2 regions of the Rhodococcus sp. NPDC058521 genome follow, and region 1 is predicted to be linked to the other one. Evidence: predicted binding sites of a transcription regulator. Region 1 holds the regulator's gene; the other holds the start of a gene.

Region 1 (7,305 bases):
ACCGTCCTCGGCGGGCCGACGAGTCACACCGCGATCATCGCGAGACAGTTGGGGATTCCCTGCGTGGTCGCTGCGCGTGACCTGGACCAGGTTCGGTCCGACCAACTCGTACTGCTCGACGGGGCCGCCGGAACGCTGGTCGTCGACCCGGACCCCGACGAGGCACGCAGCGCAGTGCAGGCAGCCACCGATGAGGCGGCGCGAGTGGCGGCGTGGGCAGGCCCCGGGCGTACGAGCGATGGTGCCCCGATCTCGGTACTGGCCAACGTTCAGGACGGCGCCGGTGCGCGTGCCGCCGCCGAAACCGCAGCCGAAGGAATCGGACTCTTCCGTACCGAGTTGTGCTTTCTCGACCGAGACACCGAACCGACCGTCGAGGAGCAAGCTGAGATCTACGGCGAGGTGCTCGAGGCATTCGCGCGCCACAAGGTCGTGATTCGCACACTCGACGCGGGATCGGACAAACCATTGCGATTCGTCGACCACCGGTCGGAAGCGAACCCAGCTCTCGGTGTGCGCGGCATCCGCATTGCCGCGCAGGAACCGGGCATCCTCGAGCGTCAACTCGATGCGATCGCGCTTGCTGCCGACCGGACAGGCAACCGCCCCTCCGTGATGGCGCCGATGGTGGCCACGGTCGCGGAGGCTGCCTCGTTCGCAGACCTGGTCCGGGCGCGTGATCTGGTGCCGGGCGCGATGATCGAGGTACCGGCCGCAGCGTTGCATGCCGACCGACTGTTGCGTCACGTCGATTTTCTCTCGATCGGAACAAACGATCTCACCCAGTACACGATGGCCGTGGACCGCATGTCCTCGGAATTGGCAGCACTGACCGATCCCTGGCAGCCCGCAGTGCTCACCCTCGTCGCAACGGCCGCGGATGCGGGTGAACGGTCCAGCAAGCCCGTCGGCGTGTGCGGTGAAGCGGCCGCAGACCCGTTGCTGGCGTGCGTTCTCGCCGGAATGGGGGTCACCTCGCTGTCGTGTGCGGCCGCGGCCGTCTCACGTGTGGGTGCGAAACTCTCCGCCACGACCAAGGCTGCGTGCGAGCGGGCCGCCGAGGCCGCACTTTCCGCAGACGGACCCGATGGCGCTCGATCGGCGGCACTCGAGGCCCTGAGCGGAACGTAATTCTGCAGGACGCGCTTACTATTTCGGCTGTGGCAGAACCAGAGACCCCGGCAGTCCAACAAACAGAGATGTCTACGGCCGGTCCGTTCACGTGGCGAGTTCACGGTGACGGGAAGCGCATCACCGCAGGTGAGGTGGTGGCCCCGGACGAGCGGCTGAGTTGGCCCCGAACTGTCGGGATCGGGATGCAGCACGTCATTGCGATGTTCGGGGCGACATTGCTGGTGCCGACCATCACCGGCTTCCCGGTGACGACCACGCTGCTGTTCTCGGGCATCGGAACCGCGCTGTTCCTGGTGATCACCAGAGGGCGGATTCCGAGCTATCTGGGTTCGTCGTTCGCGTTCATCGCTCCGCTTTCGGCGGCTCAAGGCTCGGGTCCCGCCGCGCAACTCGGCGGCGTGATGGCGGCGGGCGTCCTTCTCGCCCTCGTGGGCGTGATCGTGAAGGTCGTCGGACCGAAACTCATCGACATCGTCATGCCGCCCGTTGTCACGGGCGCCGTCGTCATGCTCATCGGTCTGAATCTCGCACCCACGGCAGTCGACTCGTTCGAGACTCAACCGCTGATCGCCGCAGTGACTCTCCTCGCGATCCTCGTGGTGACGGTCGTCGGGCCGGGTCTGCTCGGCCGGTTGGGAATTCTGGTGGGCGTGGTCATCGGATGGGTGTTCGCCGCGCTTGTCGGTGGAGTCGCGGAAGAGCGATCGAGTGCATTGCGCGCGGCCGCGTGGGTTGGGTTGCCCGACTTCAGGGCGCCGACGTTCGAGTGGTCGGTGATGGCGTTGACACTGCCGGTGGTGATCGTCCTGGTCGCGGAGAACGTCGGACACGTCAAGGCAGTATCCGCAATGACGGGACGCAACCTCGACGACGTGGCCGGCGACGCGCTGCTGGCGGACGGCCTCGCAACCACTTTTGCCGGGCTCGGTGGCGGTTCGGGCACCACGACCTACGCGGAGAACATCGGGGTCATGGCGGCTACCCGGGTGTATTCGACGGCGGCCTACTGGGTTGCGGCCGCCACCGCCGCAGTCCTCGCGTTCTCGCCGAAGTTCGGCGCACTCGTATTCACCGTGCCGGACGGGGTGATCGGTGGCGCGACTCTGGTTCTGTATGGACTCATCGGCGTCCTCGGTGTGCGCATCTGGGTGGAGGCGAAGGTCGATTTCACCGACCCGGTGAACCTGTCGGTGGTCGCAGCCGCGTTGGTTGCCGGAATCGGAGATCTGTCTCTGAAGATCGGATCGGTCGAACTGGGTGGCATCGCTTGGGGCTCGGTGGGGATTCTGGTGGCGTACCCCGTCATGCGAAGACTGGCCGCGGTCGGGCGCTCGTCCACCGGTCACGATTCGTGATCACCTCGGTCCTCCCCACCGAAGTGTGACCGGGCATACGGTCGAGGTGAGTGCTGCGTGGCTGCGGCATTGCACGACAACCAACCCAACGAGGAGCCGACGTGGATCGCACCCTGTTCGAGCCGGAGCACGAACTTTTCCGCGAGTCGTACCGGAAGTTCTTGACCCAACATGTCGAGCCCTTCCATGCGCAGTGGGAAGAACAGAACATCGTCGACCGCAGTGTGTGGATCGAAGCGGGAAAGCAGGGCTACCTCGGAACCGCCGTGCCGGAGGCATACGGCGGCGGGGGAGTCCGGGACTTCCGGTACAACGCGATCGTCACCGAGGAGACCACGCGGGGCGGGTTCAGTGGAATCGGATTCACTCTCCACAACGACGTCGTTGCCCCGTATCTGCTCGATCTCGCCAACGAGGAACAGAAGCAGCGCTGGTTGCCCGGTTTCGCATCGGGTGAGTTGATCAGTGCGATCGCCATGACGGAGCCCGGCACGGGTAGTGACCTGCAGGGCATCAAGACGCGGGCGGTGCGCGATGGCGAGGACTGGATCCTCAACGGGTCCAAGACGTTCATCACCAACGGCATCAACGCGGACATCGTGATCGTGGTCGCCTGCACCGACCCCGACAAGGGTGCACAAGGGTTCAGCCTCTTCGTCCTCGAGCGTGGGATGGAGGGATTCGAGCGCGGTCGCAATCTCGACAAGATCGGCATGAAGGCGCAGGACACTGCCGAACTCTCCTTCACCGATGTGCGGGTTCCCGGTGCAAACCTCCTCGGCGAAGAAGGTATGGGCTTCCTCTACCTGATGAAGAACTTGCCGCAGGAGCGGTTGTCGATCGCTGTCGTTGCCGTCGCGGCCATGGAGGCGTCCCTGGACATGACGATCCAGTACTGCCGCGATCGAAAGGCGTTCGGCAAATCGATCGGAAGCTTCCAGAACACCCGCTTCGTCCTGGCCGAACTCGCCACCGAGACGACCGCAGCCCGGGTTCTGGTGGACAAGTTCATCGAACAGCTCAACGCCGAGAAGCTCACCGTCCAGGAAGCTGCGATGGCGAAGTGGTGGACCACCGAGGCGCAGGTGCGGCTGATCGACCGATGCCTACAGCTGCACGGCGGGTACGGCTACATGAAGGAGTACCCAATCGCGAAGGCATACATGGACTCCCGCGTGCAGACGATCTACGGCGGCACGACGGAGATCATGAAGGAGATCATCGGCCGTGGGCTGAATCTCTGATCTGCGGACCGGAAATTGTGAAGGGCCGTCCGATCGGACGGCCCTTCACGATGTGTGATTCAGACCTTGCGTACGACGGTGACCACCTTGCCGAGGATCACTGCGTCGTTACCGGGAATCGGGTCGAACAACTTGTTGTGCGGCATCAGCCACACTTGGTCGTTCTTTCGCTTGAAAGTCTTCACCGTCGCTTCACCGTCGATCATCGCGGCGACGATGTCGCCGTTGTCCGCGACGTTCTGCTGACGAACGGCGACGTAGTCGCCGTCGCAGATCGCGGCGTCCACCATCGATTCGCCGACGACCTTCAGTAGGAACAACGAACCCTGACCGACCAATTCGCGCGGAAGTGGGAACACGTCCTCCACGGCCTCCTCCGCGAGGATCGGTCCGCCGGCAGCGATCCGGCCCAGTACCGGAACGAACGTGGGCTCGGGCAGTACTTCTGCGTCGACACCCTCGGGTGTTGCCTGCGCGACGAGGGTGGGGCGAGGTGGCTGAGCACCGGCTGCCACGTCCGCTGCGACCTCGTCGAGCCCGCGGACATCGACCGCTCGGGGACGATTGGGATCACGCCGCAAGAACCCCTTGCGTTCGAGCGTGCGCATCTGGTGTGCGACCGACGACGTGGAGGTGAGTCCGACTGCGTCGCCGATCTCGCGGATGCTCGGGGGATACCCGCGTTCGGTGACAGACGCGCGAATGACCTCGAGAACACGGCGCTGACGGTCGGTGAGCTCGGCGGGATTCGGGGCCGGCTCCGCGCTCGACCCTGCGGCCGAACCTGCGGCGTTCGAGTCTTCGGGCGAGCTGTCGTCCTTCATGCTGCGTGCCTCCGTGGGTGCGGGGTCGTGGGTGCTGGGTGGTGGGTGGTGGGTGGTGGGCGTCGAGCGGCGCATGCTGTGCGTTCTGCCACGAATCTAGCGACTTCTCCAGCCGTTATCAAACATTTGTTCGATTCGTGTCGCTCGAAATGGCGACATTGTCGGACCGCCGTGGTAGAAATCGAACATACGTTCTTTCGAACGTCTGATCGAACAGGGTGATCGACTACCGGAGGTACCAGATGAGCAGCGCAGTTCTCAGCAGGCGCGCGGTGGATTACGCAGAGACCGACTTGGGGCGCGCTGCGCACGGTCGCGGACCGGATGTGGTTCGTGAGCCACGGATCGCGGATCGCCGGCGGGGCCAGCGCAGGCCGGACTCGGGCGCGGTGCGATACATGGCGGACCACGTGCGGGTCTCGCAGGCAGATCATCGTGCGGTCGATATCGACGTTGGTTGGCGCACGATGCTCGCGACTGTGCTCGTCACGGCCGGGATTTTACTCGGCTTCGGTGCCGTCGCGTACGTGGTCACCGCCACCGGTGATGCTGCACTCGCCGAAGCGACCGAGGTCGTCCAGGTGGGAGCGGGGGAGTCTCTCACCGAGGTTGCCGAGCGAATCGCACCCGAGGTGCCGGCCCAGCAGATCGTGGACCGGATCATGGATCTGAATGCACTCACCAATTCCTCGGTTCATGCGGGGCAGAGTCTCGTGGTCCCTGCGTTGCGGGGCTGACGGCCCGTTCGGTGCTGCATGCGTGAGGTCGTGAGTCGAACGAGTATTCTCGAATGCTGTCAGTCACACCACCTTGCGTGGTCGCGTCGGCATCGTGCATTCGTTGCGGAAAGTCGCGGTCGCGTCGGCTACGACGAAGGAACCGCCATGCATTGCCCTTTCTGCCGGCACCCTGATTCACGTGTGGTCGATTCGCGTGAGGCAGACGAAGGCCAGGCGATTCGTAGGCGTCGTTCGTGCCCGGAATGTGGCCGTAGGTTCACGACCGTCGAGACGGCCATTCTGTCCGTGGTCAAGCGCAGTGGGGTTACCGAGCCGTTCAGTCGCGAGAAGGTGGTGCGCGGAGTTCGCCGTGCCTGCCAGGGCCGTCAGGTCGACAACGATGCCCTGAATCTGCTTGCGCAACAGGTGGAGGACGCGGTCCGTGCGTCTGGTTCCGCCGAGATTCCCAGTAACGAGGTCGGGCTCGCCATCCTCGGTCCACTGCGCGACCTCGACGAGGTGGCGTACCTGCGCTTTGCCTCGGTGTATCGATCATTCAGTTCGGCAGACGACTTCGCACGCGAGATCAAGGAACTCCGCGAACATCAGGCAGCCAAGGCCGAAGCCGAGGGCACGAGCCGAAATTCTTGAGCGTCGTTCTCCGGAATTGCCAGTGCCTCACCGGGCGCGCACAACGGCATCCATCATCTTGAGGATCCGTTTCTCCGACACTGCCACAGGCGTGCCCAACGATTGGGCGAACAGACTCACTCGAAGTTCTTCGATCATCCAGTGCACGGCGTTGACGTCTGCACCGTGATGGCGCTCCGGCGGGATCGACGCGAGCATTCTTTCGTAAGCGGCATAGACCCGATCGAGGACGTCCATTCCCTTGCGGTCGCGGTCGGCGCTCGCCGGCAAGGATTCGAGTCGGAGCGTTGCGGCCGCCAGGTAGCGCGGAAGTTCACGCACGCCGGCAACGCCGAGTTCGGTCACGAAGCCGGGGAACAGAAGCGTGTCGAGCTGTTCCCGAACATCCTCGGCTGCTTCACCGCGGGAGCGGGCGAGGACTGTCTCGAGTCGGTGCGCGTTGTCGAGGGCCGGGATGGTGAGTCGTAGCAGGATCGAGGCGTTGCGCGGCAGGGTGTCGCGGGCTGTCTTGACCAGTGCGTCGAATTCTTCGGGGCTTCTGACCGGTTCCTTCCACGAATCGATCAGTGCGTTGGCAGCTGCGTTTCGGCAATCCGCCACGAGAGCGTCGAGACTCCCGTCGGGGTTCTGTCCGAGGGTGAGACGCTGAGCGTTGCTCACGGCCGCCACGACCGTTTTCGTTCGAGTGGGAACCGTGCCGAGCAACAGTTCTCGAAGGCCCGCCCGGTTGGCCGCCTTCTGCTCCGTTGCAGTACTCAGAACTCGCACCGCCACTCCGTCGTTCTCTCGAACGAGCGCGGGATAGCCGACTACCTTCTGCCCGGCGACTTCGCGAGTAACCGTGGCAGGCAGTGTGCCGAGGGTTGCGGGTGTCCAGGCCAGTGCCGGTGGGCGTTCGGAACTTGTTGCCGTCTTGGCGACCTCGTCCCGCACGCGGGGAGCGAGGGAGTTCCGTAACCCGGTGAGGCTCTTGCTGCGTTCCAGGACCCGGCCGTCCTCGTCGACCGCGGCGAAGGTCATTCGGAGGTGATCGGGGAGCGCACTGGGGTCGAAGTCCTCGGGTGTGATGCGGCACGAACCGAGACGAGACAGTTCCCTGGCAATTGCGATGGTGAGAGGTTCCGAGCGCGGCTTCACGGCGGACAGCGCGGCGACTGCGTAATCGGGTGCGGGAACCACCTGGCGTCGAAGCGTTTTCGGGAGGGTTTTGATGAGTGCCGTGACAAGGTCTTCACGCATTCCGGGGACGAGCCAGTCGAATCCGGCAGGACGGATGCCCGCAAGCAGGGCAACCGGAATGCGCGCGGTCACGCCGTCCTCTTCGGTGCCCGGCTCGAACTGGTAGATCAGGGGGAACTGAATCTCGCCTTGTCGCCAC
Region 2 (7,305 bases), on a different contig from region 1:
AGGACCCGAAGGTCCGGGCTGCGAACGAGAAGCGCGGGGACGATCACGGAATCAATCTCGGCAAACTTCGTGCGCTGGCCAAGAAGGTCAAGACGGACCACGATCTGGCGCAGCAGTTGTGGAGTACGGGCACCTCGGCCCAACTGCTTGCCCTGTTGATCTGTCGACCACGCTTGTACAGCACGTCCGACCTCGACACGATGGTGCGGTCGAAGCATGCACCGAAGGTCCACGATTGGCTCGTCAACTACGTCGTGAAGAAGTCGCCGCACGCCGAAGAACTGCGTTCGGCCTGGTTTGCCGATGCGGGCCCGGTTGTCGCCTCGGTCGGTTGGGCACTCACCAGCGAAAGAGTCGTGAAGATGCCCGAAGGGCTCGACCTCGACGGACTGCTCGACCTCGTCGAACGCGACATGCGTGAGGCGCCGGCCTCCTTGCAATGGTCGATGAACGAGACACTCGCCCAAATCGGAATTCACCACCCACACCTTCGGGATCGGGCACTCGCGATCGGAGAGTCGTTGCAGGTGCTTGCCGACTACCCGACGTCTCCGGGTTGCACGTCGCCGTTCGCGCCGATTTGGATCAACGAGATGGTGCGTCGCCAGAAGGCGTGACGGAACGCGGCGTGTGCGTGCACACGAGCATGTGGTCGGCGTTGCGCTGGAACTCGTAGTCGACCGGGAAGATGTTCGTGTCCACTCCCAGGGTGCTCAAGTGGTCGCGTAGCGAGTCCATCCCCTTGTAGATCTCGGTGGAGCCCATCGGTACGAGGGGAAAGATCCGAACTTCTCTGACTGCAACTCGCAGCATTTCGGTGATCGCGTCGACATGGAATTCGTGATCGAGCCGGTCCGTGTAGCTGAACAGCAGGTGCGAACTCACCACGAGGTCGAAGGCGGAGTCGGTGAAGGGAAGCGACGGCAGTTTGCCGGGGACGTAGTGCCCGGGGTTTCGTGCCACATCGGCAGCGAAGCCACGCACGGACTCTCGTCGGGAGTCATGGTGATCGTCAGGAGTCGAGAAGAAGCGCCAGACATAGTCTTCTGCGTGGTCTCGGACGTAGGTGTTGCCCCGATCGGTTTCAGCGCGTGCAATTGCGGCTAGTTCCTCGGTGCTTCGCCCGACGTACACGGCATCGCACGCGACGGCCCGACCACCGCGGGTGTTCACTTCGCGCACGAAGTCGGCGGCGCCCGCGGGGCAGTCCAGGATGCGTCCGGTCAGATCTTCGCGAGACAGCGCGAACATCGCCTGATACTCGGCGAAGGATCGGGCGGTGACGAGGGTGTCGCCGACGAAAGACATTGGTAACGAGATCCTTTCGGGGGAATCCTCAGCGGGCCGCGATTGCGTCGACCTCGAACAACATGCCGGGCAAAGCGAGCGCCGCCACTCCGAGCAGCGTCTGAACCGGTGGGCGGTCGCCCCAGATCTCCGCGATTTTCTTGCCCAGCACCTCGAGTTTCCCCATGTCGTGATCGACGACGAAGGTGCGCAGCGCGAAGACGTCCGCGTAGTCCAATCCAGCCGAGCGCAAGGCGATTCCGAGGTTGGTGAAAGCTCTGTCCAATTGGGTGGCGAAGTCGGAACTTGTGGTGTGCCCGTGTGCGTCGGAATCGTACTGTCCGGCGATGAAAACCTGCTCACCGGTCACCTTGGCGACGTGGCTGTACCCGAAGCTGGTGGGGTCGTGGAGTTCGGCGGGATTGCTGATGTCGATCGGCATGGGCAGAAGTAGATCATGAGGGTCCGACGGATTGCGATCGAATTCTCTCGCATGGTCCGCCGCCAACTGTCTGCGCTGGGCCACGTACCAGGCGTGCCCAATCACCTTGCCGCCCTTCGAGAGTGTGGACGACTCGAACCATTGACTCGAACTGGTGTTCGAACTAGAGTGGGTGCATGGGGTCGGGGGACGTTTTCTCGGGGGTGGAGTCATCGTCGGATGATGCGTGGCGGTTGGCGGATCGGGTGTTGTGTGATGCGGTGCTCGAGGTGTCGTCGCAGATCGCGGTGTTGGAGGCGCGGCGGGTGCGGTTGGTGGCCGAGGTCGATGCCCACTGCCGGATGGACGTGCTGGGGTATCGGAATACGAAGATGTGGTTGGGGCACACCACATTGCTCGAGGTCGGTGCCGCAGGCAGGTTGATCTCGTTGGGTGCGGTGTTGGGGAAGTACCCGTCGGTGGGTGCAGCGTTGGATGCGGGTGAGGTGTCGATCGCGGTGGCGGGGCTGATCGTCGGGTTCTGCGAGAACCCGCCGGCAGGAATGCCCGCCGATGCCTTACCGGCGTGTGTGGACGCACTGTTGGTGGCGGGGCGGGGACCGTTGGCGACCGCACCTGGGGTGCGGGCGGTGATCGCGAAACTGGAACGGATCTTCGAATCCGACACCCCACCACCGGCCGAGGACACCGACCGTAACGAATTTCATGCCTGCCGGACGTTGAACGGTCGGGTGGCGGTGAAGGCCGATTTGGATGCGGTGTCCGGGGAAATGCTGCTGTCCGCGTTGTCCGGGCTCTGCGCGCCGCGCCCCGCCACCGACGGCACCAAGGATTCGCGTTCTCCGGCCAAGCGGCGGGCGGATGGGTTCACCGAACTGCTCCGCCGCTATTTGGCTGCCGGGGCCGGCCCGTCCGAGGGTGGTGTGAAGCCGCATCTGTCGGTGATGGTGAAGGCGGCCGATCTTGCCTCGCATCCGAAACCCGCTCCTGATTCCTCGGCCGCCGACTCGCATCGGGATCTGCTGTCCGATCCGGAACATGATCATGTGGGGTGGGCGTCGTGGATGGGTCCGTTGACGATCTCCACCACCCGCATGCTCGCCTGTGATTGTCTGCTCTCGGCGGTGGTCGTCGACCCGGACGGTGCCCCATTGGATGTGGGGGCCACGGTCCGCACGGTGACCGCGAAACAACGCCGCGCACTCGCGGTGCGTGATGGTGGGTGTGCGTTCCCGAACTGTGGGGCACCGGTGTCGTGGTGCGAAGGTCATCACATCGTGCACTGGGCCGATCACGGACCCACGAACCTGAACAATCTGGTGTTGCTGTGCGGGTTTCATCACCGACTGATCCATCACTCCCGGTGGGAAGTGATCATGGGCGGCGATCGGTATCCGTGGTTCCTACCCCCACCACTTCCGGGTGAGCGACCGGTGTTGCCGTCGAACCGCCGCACCGGACACGAGCACACCAGGGCCGGACCCGACGCCGACTGACCCACACCACCGACCAGCGCCGCCCACCAACCACCACCAGGCGGCGCCAATCGGCATGCCACTATCTCTTGACCTCGAGTGCAGTTCGGGTTCTACGTTCGAGACATGACCTTTTCGAAGCAGGAACTCGACTACCTGTCTACGCAGCACCTCGGCCGTCTCGCGACCGTTCAGCCGAACGGAACCCTGCAAGTCAGTCCAGTCGGATTCACCGTGGACAGCGACAGCGGCACCATCGACATCCAGGGATACAAGATGACCGCCAGTCGCAAGTTCAAGAACGTCGCAGACAACGGCGGGGTGGCGTTCGTCGTGGACGACCTGCCCTCCGTCGACCCGTGGCGAGTTCGGTGCGTCGAGATACGCGGCCGAGCCGAAGCGATCGACGCCACCGCCACCATTCGTGTCCACCCCGAACGCATCATCAGTTTCGGACTCGAAGGAACGGAGCTCGACGTGCACGCGATGAAGGTCGACGCACGTGACGTGACCTGATCAGATAGCCAATAACGGTTCGTACCCGGCGCCCAGAACCGCGACTGTCGACGCCGGTGTCAGTACCGTCACCTGCCCGGTACGAGGTCGCGGCGTGGGAACGCCGTACCCGTCGACGGACCAAGGCACGATGCTGTCCTGAGTTACCAGCATCGGAAGGGCGTCGACGCAGACGAAGGCCCCGTGCGGCAGCGTCGACCAGTCCGCCGTCGGCCTCTCGCCGAGCCGTTCACGGTGCAACCGCGCATCCATCTCGTCCGCGCTCGGGCGGCCGCCCCACGCTTCCCGGAACGCGTTGTAGCACGGCCGACGGCACTCGGCACATGGACGGTGCCCGGCCGCGAGGGCGACCGCCTCGTCGTGGAAGAAGAGCACCGTGTACCGACCCTGCGCCCACTGCTCAACTTTGCGGTCGCGGAAGTCGGTATCGCAGGTTATCCACCGTTTGCCGGAGTGGTGTCGCACCAGGTCACCGTCGCGATGCAGGCAGCCACGATTCCCCATGAACAACCCACGCAGTGCGATGGCGACGATGTCCGAGAAAGGGGTCACTCGGTTCCGTGCCGACATGCGCCGAGCGTAGCTAACCTGGGAACAGGAGGTAGGCGCCATGGACGCGATCACTCAGGTTCCGATGCCCACCAACGAGCCGGGTCACACCTATGCACCCGGCAGTCCCGAACGCGCCAGACTGCGGTCCGCGCTGGCCGACATCGCCACCGATCCGGTGGACATTCCCCACGTCGTCGGAGGAGTCCGTGGTTCCGGGTCCGGCGAGAGTGTCGACGTAGTTCAGCCACACCGCCATTCCGCGGTACTCGGCACCCTGCGTAACGCCGGCCACGAGGATGCGTCGGCGGCCGTCGACGCAGCGATTGCCGCCGCCCCGGCATGGCGAGACCTGTCGTTCGACGATCGTGCGTCGGTGATCCTGCGAGCGGCCGACCTGCTGGCGGGTCCGTGGCGTGAGACTTTGGCGGCGGCAACGATGTTGGGGCAGTCCAAGTCGGTTCAGCAAGCGGAGATCGACGCGCCGTGCGAGTTGGTCGACTTTTGGCGGTTCAATGTCCATTTCGCGCGACAGATTCTCGAAGGCCAGCCGATCTCGTCTCCGGGAGTATGGAACCGGCTCGAATACCGGCCGTTGGAAGGGTTCGTCTACGCCGTCACGCCGTTCAACTTCAGTGCCATCGCCGGAAACCTTCCGACGGCGCCGGCGTTGATGGGAAACACGGTGGTGTGGAAGCCGTCGCAGACCCAGACCGTGGCAGCCTACTGGACACTGCAACTCCTCGAGGCGGCCGGGGGTGATCAACCTGGTCACCGGTAATGGTCAACCGGTGTCCGATGTGGTGCTCTCCGACCCACGATTGGCAGGAATACATTTCACGGGTTCGACGCGGACGTTCCAGCATCTGTGGAAACAGGTCGGCGAGCACATCGCCGACTACCGCGGTTATCCGCGTCTCGTGGGGGAGACCGGCGGAAAGGACTTCGTCGTCGCACACGCGTCGGCGGACGAGGCGGTACTGCGGACCGCACTGATTCGCGGTGCCTACGAATACCAGGGGCAGAAATGCTCCGCCGCATCGCGTGCCTACGTGCCGCGCTCGTTGTGGCAGAAGATGCGTGACGAATTCCTTGCCGAGGTCGATGCCATTTCCTATGGCGACGTCACCGATCTCGGCAATTTCGGTGGTGCGCTCATCGATCGTCGCGCCTTCGACAAGAACGTTGCGGCCATCGAGCGGGCACGGGGGAAAGCCGACCTCGACATCGCGGTTGGCGGGAAGTACGACGACGGCGTCGGGTACTTCGTCCGCCCGACGGTGCTGCTTGCGGACGACCCGCTGGACGAGGCGATGACCACCGAATACTTCGGTCCGATCCTCACCGTGCACGTCTACGACGACTCCGTACCGTCCGCTTTCGAGGACGTTCTCACCGCCGTGGACACGGCTGCGCCTTACGCGCTCACGGGCGCGGTGGTGGCGAACGACCGTCAGGCGGTGTCGCAGGCAACGGAGGCTCTTCGCTACACCGCCGGCAATTTCTACATCAACGACAAACCTACGGGCGCAGTGGTGGGTCAACAGCCCTTCGGTGGTGCGCGAGCTTCGGGAACCAACGACAAGGCCGGTTCGATTCTGAACCTGATGCGGTGGGTATCGGCTCGCACGATCAAAGAGACCTTCGTGCCCGCGACCGAACATCGTTATCCGCACATGGGTGAGTGAGCGCCATGAAGGTGCCGGCATCCCTCTCGAATCCGCTTCGTCCGGCGATCCTCGCGGCGGCCGGTTCGCAGGGCCTCGAGCGGGCGATCACCAATGCTCCGGTAACTCGGAGGATCGTCGACAGATTCGTGTCGGGCGAGACACGAGAGCAGGCCATCGCGGCCGCAACCGGCCTGCTCGGATCGGGACGGGCGGTGTCGATCGACTTTCTGGGGGAGGACACGACCGATCTGGTCACCGCACGAGCGACCGTGCAGGAGTACCTCGAACTGATCGCGGAGCTGCCGCACGACAACCACGACGTCGAAGTCTCGGTGAAACTGTCGGCGCTCGGGCGTGGGCTCGGGCCCGGTGGTGACGAGATCGCTGCGGCGAACGCACGCATCGTCTGTGCTGCCGCCGAAGCAGCCGGAATCTGGGTGACGGTGGACGCGGAAGATCACACGACGACGGATTCGACCTTGGCGATCGTGCGGGCACTGCGGCTCGACTTTCCGTGGCTCGGAGTGGTCCTGCAGGCATATCTGAGACGCACAGCGCGGGACTGCCTCGAACTGCGCGATGCGGGTTCGCGCGTGCGCCTGTGCAAGGGGGCATACAACGAGCCCACATCGGTGGCGTTCCGAAACAAACAGGAGGTGGATGCCTCGTATCGGCACTGCCTGGAGGTTCTGTTCGCAGGACACGGCTATCCGATGGTCGCTTCACACGATCCGGCGATGATCGCCGCCGTCGACACATTGCGGGGCGAACGCCACCTGGACGAGTACGAGCATCAGATGCTCTACGGCATCCGTGGCGGAGAGCAGCGACGTCTCGTGGACGCCGGGCGCCGAGTTCGCGTCTACGTTCCGTACGGCACCAAGTGGTACGGCTACTTCATGCGGCGGCTTGCGGAGCGGCCGTCGAACCTGCGGTTCTTCCTCCGTTCGGTGGTGACGGACGACTGAACCCGATTCGCCCGACGGTACAGTTGCCTCGTGGTTACTTCGGGTTCTGGACCGGCGGGATGGGCTCTGCTCGCCGTTGTTCTGGTGCTCGCAATACGAGCCGGCCGCGCTCGAGTAGCGACAACAGGCTCGATTCCTCGCGCCGCTGTGTGCATGTGGGCGGTGGTTGCGGTGCCTTCACTGCTGCAGATCGCCGTCCCCGTGCTGCTCGATGCGTTCGAACGTGACCCCGCCCTGATCCGTGACGGACAGTGGTGGCGGATCGTCACGTCGGTCGCCGTGCAGGACGGTGGTCTGGTCGGTACCGCCGTGAACCTCGCCGCCCTTGCCATCGTTGCTCCGGTCGCGGTGCGGTTCTGGGGTGCGTGGCGGGCAGCGGCGCTGTTCGTACTCGGGCA

What was found. Region 1 encodes LexA, which represses DNA repair genes until DNA is damaged. Its sites were predicted from a motif close to CGAACANNTGTTCG; they were not measured.
Region 2: ACFWO3_RS10805 (DUF222 domain-containing protein) is a predicted target of LexA. The motif match lies at 1,877-1,890, and genes of this name have one in related genera.

Annotation. Positions count from the first base shown of each region.
Region 1 is NZ_JBHXNL010000018.1:27,003-34,307, forward strand. Features, by position in the region: gene ptsP (phosphoenolpyruvate--protein phosphotransferase) at 1-1,131, shown strand, start outside; gene ACFWO3_RS20600 (uracil-xanthine permease family protein) at 1,200-2,489, shown strand; gene ACFWO3_RS20605 (acyl-CoA dehydrogenase family protein) at 2,591-3,733, shown strand; gene lexA (transcriptional repressor LexA) at 3,793-4,557, opposite strand; gene ACFWO3_RS20615 (LysM peptidoglycan-binding domain-containing protein) at 4,800-5,294, shown strand; gene nrdR (transcriptional regulator NrdR) at 5,442-5,927, shown strand; gene hrpA (ATP-dependent RNA helicase HrpA) at 5,955-7,305, opposite strand, start outside.
Region 2 is NZ_JBHXNL010000005.1:194,621-201,925, reverse strand. Features, by position in the region: gene ACFWO3_RS10820 (DNA alkylation repair protein) at 1-617, shown strand, start outside; gene ACFWO3_RS10815 (hypothetical protein) at 586-1,308, opposite strand; gene ACFWO3_RS10810 (RidA family protein) at 1,337-1,729, opposite strand; gene ACFWO3_RS10805 (DUF222 domain-containing protein) at 1,906-3,225, shown strand; gene ACFWO3_RS10800 (PPOX class F420-dependent oxidoreductase) at 3,331-3,720, shown strand; gene ACFWO3_RS10795 (hypothetical protein) at 3,721-4,290, opposite strand; partial or broken gene pruA (L-glutamate gamma-semialdehyde dehydrogenase) at 4,331-5,957, shown strand; gene ACFWO3_RS10785 (proline dehydrogenase family protein) at 5,963-6,907, shown strand; gene ACFWO3_RS10780 (rhomboid family intramembrane serine protease) at 6,938-7,305, shown strand, end outside.